Regions from separate parts of the Massilia sp. 9096 genome, predicted to be linked through region 1. Evidence: predicted binding sites of a transcription regulator. Region 1 holds the regulator's gene; the other holds the start of a gene.
The links. The regulator LexA, encoded in region 1, represses DNA repair genes until DNA is damaged. The targets are predictions, from matches to a motif close to ACTGTATNNNNATACAGT.
Positions count from the first base shown of each region.

Region 2: FA90_RS12545 (error-prone DNA polymerase) is a predicted target of LexA. The motif match lies at 2,142-2,159, and genes of this name have one in related genera.

Region 1 covers NZ_JQNN01000001.1:2,821,577-2,826,456, forward strand. Annotated here, with positions in the region: gene FA90_RS12040 (replicative DNA helicase) at 1-744, opposite strand, end outside; gene rplI (50S ribosomal protein L9) at 969-1,421, opposite strand; gene rpsR (30S ribosomal protein S18) at 1,471-1,761, opposite strand; gene priB (primosomal replication protein N) at 1,798-2,091, opposite strand; gene rpsF (30S ribosomal protein S6) at 2,128-2,511, opposite strand; gene lexA (transcriptional repressor LexA) at 2,756-3,403, shown strand; gene FA90_RS12070 (sel1 repeat family protein) at 3,528-4,253, opposite strand; gene FA90_RS12075 (hypothetical protein) at 4,427-4,880, shown strand, end outside.
Region 2 covers NZ_JQNN01000001.1:2,937,018-2,941,897, forward strand. Annotated here, with positions in the region: gene FA90_RS12545 (error-prone DNA polymerase) at 1-2,061, opposite strand, end outside; gene FA90_RS12550 (PhzF family phenazine biosynthesis protein) at 2,202-3,062, shown strand; gene FA90_RS12555 (MgtC/SapB family protein) at 3,117-3,641, opposite strand; gene FA90_RS12560 (hypothetical protein) at 3,808-4,236, shown strand; gene FA90_RS12565 (hypothetical protein) at 4,360-4,560, shown strand; gene FA90_RS12570 (response regulator) at 4,594-4,880, opposite strand, start outside.

The DNA.
Region 1 (4,880 bases):
GAAGATCGCGACCGGCAGGCCGGCCTCGACCGCGACGGCCTCGCCGATGTTGACCGAGAACGCGGTCTTGCCCATCGACGGACGGCCGGCCACGATGACCAGGTCGCCCGGCTGCAGGCCGGAGGTCATCTTGTCGAGGTCGATGAAGCCGGTCGGCACGCCGGTGATCTCGCCCTGGTTTTCACGGCTGTAGAGTTCGTCGATGCGCTCGACCACCTGCGTCAGCAGCGGCTGCACCGGCAGCCAGCCCTGGGCGCCGCGCGCGCCCTGCTCGGCGATCGCGAAGATGCGCGACTCGGCCTCGTCCAGGATCTGCTTGACCTCGGCGCCTTGCGGATTGAAAGCCTTGCCGGAGACTTCGTCGGCGACGGTGATGAGCTGGCGCAGCACGCCGCGGTCGCGCACGATCTCGGCATAACGACGGATGTTGGCCGCGGACGGCGTATTCTGCGCCATCGCGTTGAGGTAAGGCAGGCCGCCCATTTCCTCGGCCTTGCCGAGCTGGACCAGGGCCTCGTACACGGTGATCACGTCGGCGGGCTTGCCCGAGTTGATCAGGCGCACCATCTGTTCGAAGATGATCCGGTGGTCGTAGCGGTAGAAATCCTCCGCATGCATGAAGTCGGCGATCCGGTCCCACGCCGCGTTATCGCGCAACAGGCCGCCGATGACGGACTGTTCTGCTTCGATGGAATGCGGTGGGATGCGGAGCGACTCGATCTGCGGGTCTGCTGGGGTATTCATGACCGTCATTATACCTTTTACGGGCAGTCGACTGAAATGATTGGTGAGTTTCCGAAAATAAAAAAGCCGGGTCGAACCCGGCTTTTTCATTCCAACAACAGCAGAGGAAACTCGAGAAACCGTAGCGAGCGGAAGCAGTGGTGGCCGAGAAGCGCAGCCGTACTTACGGTACGGCGAGCATCGCAGGCCGCCAATGCGACGCGCAGTAGGTTTATCGAGGTTCCTTAAGCGGCTTCGCCGACGACTGCGACGGTGACATCAACCACGACGTCGGTGTGCAGAGCGACCGAAACCGGGTGCTCGCCGGTGGTCTTCAGCGGACCGGTCGGCAGACGCACTTGCGCCTTTTCGACGGCGAAACCTTGCTTGGTCAGGGCTTCGGCGATGTCGAAGTTGGTCACCGAACCGAACAGGCGGCCGTCCACGCCGGCTTTCTGGGCGATGGTGACGGTCATGCCGCTCAGCTTCTCGCCTTGTGCCTGGGCAGCGCCCAGCTTCTCGGCGGCGGCTTTTTCCAGTTCGGCGCGCTTGACTTCGAACTCGGCCACGGCAGCCTGGGTGGCGCGGCGGGCCATTTTTTGCGGGATCAGGAAGTTACGTGCGTAACCGTCCTTGACCTTGACGACGTCGCCCAGGTTGCCGACGTTGACGACTTTTTCCAGAAGGATAACTTGCATTTATTTTCTCCAGTAATCTGACGATGCTTGTGTACGCGGACGACGCCGATTAAGCGTTGTGCAGGTCGGTGTACGGCAGCAGGGCCAGGTAACGTGCGCGCTTGATCGCGGTGTCCACTTGGCGCTGGTAGTGCGCCTTGGTGCCGGTCAGGCGAGCCGGCATGATCTTGCCGTTTTCCTGGATGAAGTCCTTCAGGGTGTCGACGTCTTTGTAGTCAACCTGTTCCACGCCTGCAGCGGTGAAGCGGCAGAACTTCTTGCGCTTGAACAGCGGGTTCTGCTGTTTGCGCTTGAGTTTTTCTTTGGCTTTGTTTTTGTCGAACTTTTTACCGAATGCCATTTGAGGCTCCTGTATCTAAAAACGTGCGCGCTTTATTTAAGCGACGCCACTGAAATCAATGATGTGAAACACAAGGGCTTTGCTGTTGCGGTTCTTGCGCGCCAAAAACCCCTTGAAGCGGTGCACCGCGCCGAGTTCGGCGCTGGCGAACCGGCCGGAGATTTCTCCGGCGGCGACCGCCGCGATCTCGAACTCGACCGACCGTTCCAATCCCGCTTCCATCTGCTGCGACCCGTGCTGCAGGGTGCCGCTGACGATGGGGATGCCGGCCGGGGTGTAGCGCAGGGTATCGCGTTCGGCGATGCTTGCGACCAGCAACAGCTCGTTCACTGCCCTTTCGCGCTCGCTAATCGAAATGAGCGAGAATTAAGCGTTGGCGGCCGGAGCAGCTGCCTGCTCGGCGCGGTGGCTCTTGGCGGCGTCTTCGCGCTGGACCGACTTCATCATCGGCGACGGGGCGGTTTCGGCCTTCTTCGTCTTGACGGTCAGGTGACGCAGCACGGCATCATTGAATTTGAATGCGGTTTCCAGCTCGACCAGGGTCTCGTTGTCGCACTCGATGTTCATGCAGATGTAATGTGCCTTCGGCAGATTGTCGATCTGGTAAGCCATCTGGCGGCGGCCCCAGTCTTCGACGCGGTGGATGTTGCCGCCGCGCGAGGTGACCGTGGTCTTGTAGCGCTCGATCATCGCCGGAACTTGCTCGCTTTGGTCCGGGTGGACGATAAACACGATTTCATAATGACGCATATAACACTCCTTGAGGACGTTTAAACAGATGCCCACCTCGGCGTCAGGACGAGTGTGGGAAGGGAAAGCCCGACATTATAACGCAAAAAACGTCAAGGCCCAAATGCTTTGTGGATATGCCATCCCGATTACGCCCTTTTGTCTTTAGGTCAAAAAAAACCACGAAAACCCGTGCTGCCCCTTGCGCGCCGCGCCATACTGTACAAAAATACAGCTTGTCCAGATCCAACGAAAGCAAACCCCCATGCTGAAGCTCACTGCACGGCAAGAACAGATTCTCAACCTGATCAAGGAAGCCATCGACAACACCGGCTTCCCGCCGACCCGCGCCGAAATCGCGCAGGAACTTGGCTTCCGCTCGGCCAACGCCGCCGAGGAGCACCTGCAAGCCCTGGCGCGCAAAGGCGCCATCGAGATTTCGCCGGGCACCTCGCGCGGTATCCGCCTGGTCGGCCCGGCCGCCGAAGCCGCCCCGGCGCCGCTGCCCATGATGCCGCCGCCGCACCTGATGTCCCTGCCCCTGGTCGGCCGCGTGGCCGCAGGTTCGCCGATCCTGGCCCAGGAACACGTCGAGGCCAATTATTCGGTCGACCCGGCCATGTTCTCGAGCAAGCCCGACTTCCTGCTGAAGGTCAAGGGCTGGTCGATGCGCGACGCCGGCATCTGCGATGGCGATTTCCTCGCCGTCAAGAAGGTCGATTCGGCCAAGAACGGCCAGATCGTCGTCGCGCGCATCGGCGAAGAAGTCACCGTCAAGCGCTACCGCAAGACCGGTGCGACCATCGAGCTGCTGCCGGAAAATCCGGAGTTCTCCATCATCACCGTCAATCCGCAAACCGACGAGTTTGCGCTCGAGGGCCTGGCGGTCGGCCTGCTGCGCTCCTGGCACTGAGCGGTATTCAGGCCGCAGCCGCGCCGGCCCCATGCCGGCGTATGACGCATAGTTATAACGCGTACAACGACAACGGCCCGCTAACCGCGGGCCGTTGTGGTTTGCAGGGCACAGCGCAGCGCGATCAACGCTTGGCGTCGACGTCGGGCGGCGGTGCGCTGTTGACGATGTCGTTGTGTTCCTTGACCCAGCTCTCGGTCGCAATGCGCCAGGCATTGTAATCGGCCAGCACCATGTTGCCGGCGACCTTGATGTCCTCGGCAGCGCGCTCGCCGACGTCCTTCAGGTGCGCCTCGGCGCGCTCGGTTTCTTCCTTGGTCAGCAGCGGCGCGATATCCTTGGGAATCAGTTTGGTCAGCGGCAGGGATTCGTTGAGGTGGACGACCGCGCGGTTGTGGCAGGCTTCCCAATCCTTCATCTTGGCGCTGTAGCGCTCGATGTCTTCGTTCACCTTCGACACCGAGGGAAAGCGCGGCGCCGGGCAGCGGTAAGCGCCGCCGCTCAGGTCGGCGCCGTCGTATTGCGTGAGCCAGTAGTCGATGTCGGCGCGATGCTCGCCGCGCTTTTTCATCATGTCGAGCGAGGCGATCGCCACCTTGTTGCCCTTCGCCGCCGCCTTGCCCCACCACAGCGCCGCCTTGTCGGCGTCGACCGCGCCGGCTTCGCCGTAAAAATACATCTCGCCCAAGTGCTGCTGGGCCATCACGTTGCCGGCGTTGGCCAGTTTGGTGTACTTCTGCAACGCTTCGGGATAAGCCTTCTTGGCGAACAGGGCGTCGGCGTCGGACAACTCGTCGGCCGAGGCAGTGCCGCACAGCAGGAGCGCGGCGCACAACAGGACTGTCTTCATGGCGGTTTTGCGTTTGAGCATAATTCAAGGAAATGCGAGTGTGCGGCTATCTTACGCGCCAGCAATGGTGCCGTCAGTATTTATCGGACGTCAACTTATGCATCCGGAAACAATACGGTACACACGCCTTCGCTTTGCGACTCTATACTTGCTTGATCGTTATTGATGAGGCAATGATGAACCCTTCCCGCTTTGTGAGCGCCGTCCTTATCGCCTGTGCGGTAAGCGCCGTGGCGCATGCCCAGACCGCCGAGCGCCCCGCCATCAAGGAAGGCGACAAGTGGCGCTTCCTGTCCAAGGTCGAAGAGCTCAAGAACGGCACGCTGACCTCGTCGAGCCGCGAAGTCGATGCCTGGGTGACCCGCGTCGGCTCTCATTCCTTCATCCAGGCCACCAAACCGGTCGACAGCAACTTGCCGCCGCGTGAAGCCGACATCAACCTGGACTGGAGCAGGTCGCAGATACGCGACGGCGCGGAAAAGATCGTCGGCCGCCCTTACCTGTATCCGCTCAAGCCGGGTTTGAGCTGGGACACGGACGCAACCGACCCGCATCCAGCACCGGGCGTCAAGACGCTGCGCAACAAGTTGCATTTCACGGTGCTGGGTTGGGAAGAGGTGAAGGTAC
Region 2 (4,880 bases), 120 kb from region 1:
CAGCTGGTCGGCTTCGCCGGGCGTGAAGCCGGCCGCCAGGATCGCCACCTGCATCACCTGCTCCTGGAAGATCGGCACGCCCAGCGTGCGCTCCAATGCCAGCTTCATGTCCGCGCTGGGATACGTGACCGGCTCCTTGCGCTCGCGCCGCTGCAGATACGGGTGCACCATGCCGCCCTGGATCGGACCAGGGCGCACGATCGCCACCTCGATGACGAGGTCGTAGAAGCGGCGCGGCTTCATCCGCGGCAGCATGCTCATCTGCGCGCGCGACTCGATCTGGAACACGCCCACCGTGTCGGCCGCGCAGATCATGTCATACGTCGCCTTGTCGTCGACCGGGATATCCTGCAGCTCGAACTCGGTGCCGTGGCGCTGGCCGACCAGTTCCAGGGCGCGGCGCAGCATCGACAGCATGCCCAGCGCCAGCACGTCGACCTTCATCAGGCCGAGCTCCTCGAGGTCGTCCTTGTCCCACTGGATCACGCTGCGCTCCGCCATCGTCGCGTTCTCGATCGGCACCAGGCGCGACAGCTGCCCGCGCGCCATCACGAAGCCGCCCGGATGCTGCGACAGGTGGCGCGGAAAACCGAGCAGGCGCTGCGCCAGCGACGCCCACTGCTGCGACAGCGGCGCCTGGGGATCGAGGCCGCTCTCGGCCAGGCGATTGAGCAGGTCGGCCTTGCCGTCGAACCAGTGATGCTGCTTGCAGACCTTTTCGATGATGGCGAGATCGACGCCGAGCGCGCGCCCGCTGTCGCGCAGCGCGCTTTTCGGCCGGTAGCTGATCACCACCGCCGCCAGCGCCGCCCGGGTGCGCCCGTATTTCCGGTAGATGTATTGGATAACCTCTTCGCGCCGCTGGTGCTCGAAGTCGACGTCGATGTCGGGCGGTTCGTTGCGCTCTTTCGATATAAACCGTTCAAACAATAAGTTGGCGCGCGACGGATCGACCTCGGTGATGCCCAGGCAGTAGCACACCGCCGAATTGGCCGCCGAGCCGCGCCCCTGGCACAGGATGTGGTTCGAACGCGCGAAGCGCACGATGTCGTACACGGTCAGGAAGTAGTGCTCGTAGCGCATCTCGGCGATCAGGGCCAGCTCGTGCTCGATCTGCGCCTGCACCTTGGCCGGGATCCCCTCGCGGAAGCGCCGGTGCGCGCCGGTCCAGGTTTCCAGGCGCAGGTAGCTGGCCGCCGTGTGGCCGGGCGGGACCACCTCGTCCGGGTATTCGTAGCGCAGCTCGTCCAGCTTGAAGGTGCACAGGCTGGCGATGTGCAGCGTCTCGGCCAGCGCCATCGGGCTGTAGATGTTGGCCAGGCGCAGGCGCGAGCGCAGGTGCTGCTCGGCGTTGGGCGCGAGCTGGTAGCCGCATTGCGCCACCGGCTTGCCGATGCGCGTGGCGCTCAAGGTGTCCTGCAAGGGCTTCCTCGAACGCACGTGCATGGTCACGTGGCCCAGTGCGACGATCGGCAAGCCGTGCTGCCAGCCGACTTCGTCGACGGTGGCGCGGTGGGCGTCGTCGAAGGCGCGCAGCAGCAGCGTCAGGCCGATCCAGGCGCGGCCCGGGAAGGTCGCGGCCAGCCAGGCGGCCTCGCGGTGCAGGCGGTCGACGTCGTGCGGCTCGTGCCCCGGATAGCGCGGCAGCAGGATCGCCAGGCAGTCCGGCATGCCCTTCAGGTGCGCCAGGTGGGCGGGCGGATCGTCGAAGTCGGCGGGACGCAGCAGGTAGCTACCCTTCTCGCTGCGGGTGCGGCCCAGCGTGATCAGTTCGGACAGGTTGCCGTAGCCGTTGCGGTTCTGCGCCAGCAGCAGCAGCGAAGGGGCCGGCGAACCGTCCGCGTGCTCGAGATGAAAGTGCGCGCCGATGAGGAGCGGCAGCCCTTCGCGCTTGGCCACCCCATGCGCACGCACGACGCCGGCGAGCGAGCATTCGTCGGTGATCGCCAGGGCCGAATAACCCAGCTGCACCGCGCGTTCGACCAGTTCCTCGGCGTGCGAGGCGCCCTGCAGGAAGGAGAAGTTCGACAGGCAGAAAAGCTCTGCATAGTCGGGCAACATCGCGGGGAGTCCTGGTCGTGGGGGCGGCGGCGCGGATGGCATGGGCAGATCGGTCTAAAATAGTCCTGAAAACGGACAATACTGTATAAAAACACAGTATAGCTGATCAATCTCTCATTGCGACATCGTCATTGCGAAACATGCACGTCCACTCATTGCTCTGCTTCGGCGCCGTCCCCGGTGACGGCAACCCGGCCCTGGTCATCGAAGGTGACGACGCCGATACGGCCGCGCGCCAGGCCTTCGCGCGCGCGCGCAACACGACCTGCGTCTTCATCGACCAGGACGGTGAAGATGGCATCGCGCGCGTCGACTTCTTTTATCCGCACATGCGCAGCCCGCTCTGCCTGCACGCGACGCTGGGCGTGGCCGCGGTGCTGTTCGCGCGCGCGCCGCAGGCGCAGACGCTGCCGGTGCGGACCGCAGTCAATCACCAGCACTTGCAGCTGTCGCGCGACGGCGCCGATTACTACGTGCGCATCGCCGCCCAGCCGGCGCCGCAAGTCGACGTCGACGATGGTGCGCTGGCGGCCCTGCTGGATGCACCCGGGTTCGCGGCGCGTACGCGCGCGCGCGTGGCGTCGATCGGCAGTCCCAAGCTGCTGGTCGAAGTGGCGGACCGCGAGGTGCTGTATGCGCTGCGGCCGGACCTGGCTGCGATCGCCGCCTGGGGCAAGGCGCATGGCGTCAACGGCTTGTACGTGTGGTGCCGCCGGCCCGACGGCGCGTTCGAAGGTCGCAATTTCAACCACCTCGATCCAAGGCTCGAAGACAGCGCGACCGGCGTCGCAGCCGGCGCGCTGGCGGTCGCGCTCGCCAATGCATCGGCAAGCGGACCGGCGATCGACCTGGACCTGCGCCAGGGCCGCATGAGCGGGCGCGATTGCCTGATCCGCGTGCGCCGGGTGGTCGATGAGGTGCACGACGACGTGCACGATGACATGCCCGACGACGTGCGCGGCGGCGCGCTGCGGGTTGGCGGCGCCGCGACGTTCGCCTGAGGCGGCGCCGCGCCGGACATCATCACGGCGTCATCCGCGCATCATCCGGGCGCATCATTCGGGCGTTTCCGTCTCGTCGGTTTCGTTGGCGTCCTCTTCGTGGCTTTCGTTGCGGTCCTTGACCGCCCAGCGGACCAGGGCCAGCACCACCAGCGCGCACACGGTGCTCACCAGCGCAGTCGCTTCGCGGCCCATGCCGGCGGCCATGCCGATGGCGGCGGTCAGCCAGACGTTGGCGGCCGTGGTCAGGCCCTGGATGCGGCCCTTGTCGTTTTGCTTGAGGATGGCCCCGGCGCCGAGGAAGCCGATACCCGCGGTCAGGCCTTGCATCACGCGCGACACGCCTTCCAGGTCCATGCCGGCCTGCTGCGGCACCAGCACGAACAAGGCCGCGCCCAGTGCCACCAGCATATGCGTGCGCAGTCCCGCCGTCGCCTTGGCCGATTCGCGCTCGAAGCCGAGCAGGCCGCCCATCAGCATCGCCATCAGCAGCCGCACCAGGACGCGCGTGACGTCGCCGGCATCGCCCAGGTCCGCGAACTCTTCCCGGATCGCGTTCCAACATTCCATCCACACCATGTTTTCTCCATACCTCAATGCTGCCATGATGCATTGTTGGGCCTGCGAGCGGCGCACGCTTTTGGACAAATGCATATCCAAGATCGATGGCGGATGGATGAGCTGCCGTGCCAGAATGACACCGGTCCGACGCCCCGTGCGCGCCGGCGCATCCGAAAGCTCCGTCATGAACGAGAATGCCGCCGGCACCGTCGCCGGCGTCGCCCTGCCCGGCAAGCGCCCGGGACGCCTGCCGCGTGTCGCGCGCGCGATCTACACGCTGGCCCTGCTGGGCGCGACCTTCAACCACGCGCGCATCGTGCTGGCGCACGGCCTGGGCTGGGACTACGGCGGCGTCCCAAGCTTCGTCAGCGGTTTCTGGACCGCGCTGACTTTTCTCGATCCGCTCGCCGTCCTGCTGCTGTGGCTGGCGCTGCGGGCCGGGCTGGCCGCCAGCGCCGCAATCATCGTTGCCGACGTCGCGATCAATGCCTGGGTCGGGCTGGCCTACGGCTTCGATTGGCCGGCGTTCTCGGCCCAGTGCCTGTTCCTGGTCTTCGTGGCCTGCACGCTGGGACCAATGTGGCGTCACGGAAATAGCCGCAAAATACGCTGAATTCGACGCAACACACGCCAGAAAAGCCACAGCGTCTTTTGTAAGGATGTGTAAAAATAATCATCGGCCGGCCTGTTCGCCATGTCCGCCCATTCATTGACGTCAGCCTGAGGAGAAAATCAAATGAGTTTTTTCCAACGCAACTTACGCTTCATTGCCCCCTTGCCGTGGCTGCTGCTGGCAGCGATGAAGCTGTGGCAAGCCATCCATGTCGGCGGTACGGGCCATTACGCGGTCGTGGTCCTGTTCATCGCGGTGGCGGCCGTGTTCTACGTCGGCCAGCGCCACGTGTACCTGGAGCGCAGCCAGGGCCGGCTGACCTGATGCGCAGCATGTATGCCGGCACGGCCGGCAGTCTCAGTCCTCGATCTGCAGCACGCCCTTTATCGCGTCATCGATCTGCTTGAGGGTGAACGGTTTCTCGACGTAGCCGTCGACGAGGGAATGCAGGCTGTCGGGCCGGTACCGGCCGCTCACCACCACCACCTTGATGCTGCGCTGGTAAGCCTTGGCATCCATGGCGATGCCGACGCCGTCCGGATCCGACAGATCCAGGCTCACGAGGAGCGCATCGAAGTGCACCGAATCGAGAATGTCGTAGACCATTCTGGCGCTGCCGACCGCCACGGTAACGTACTTCAGCG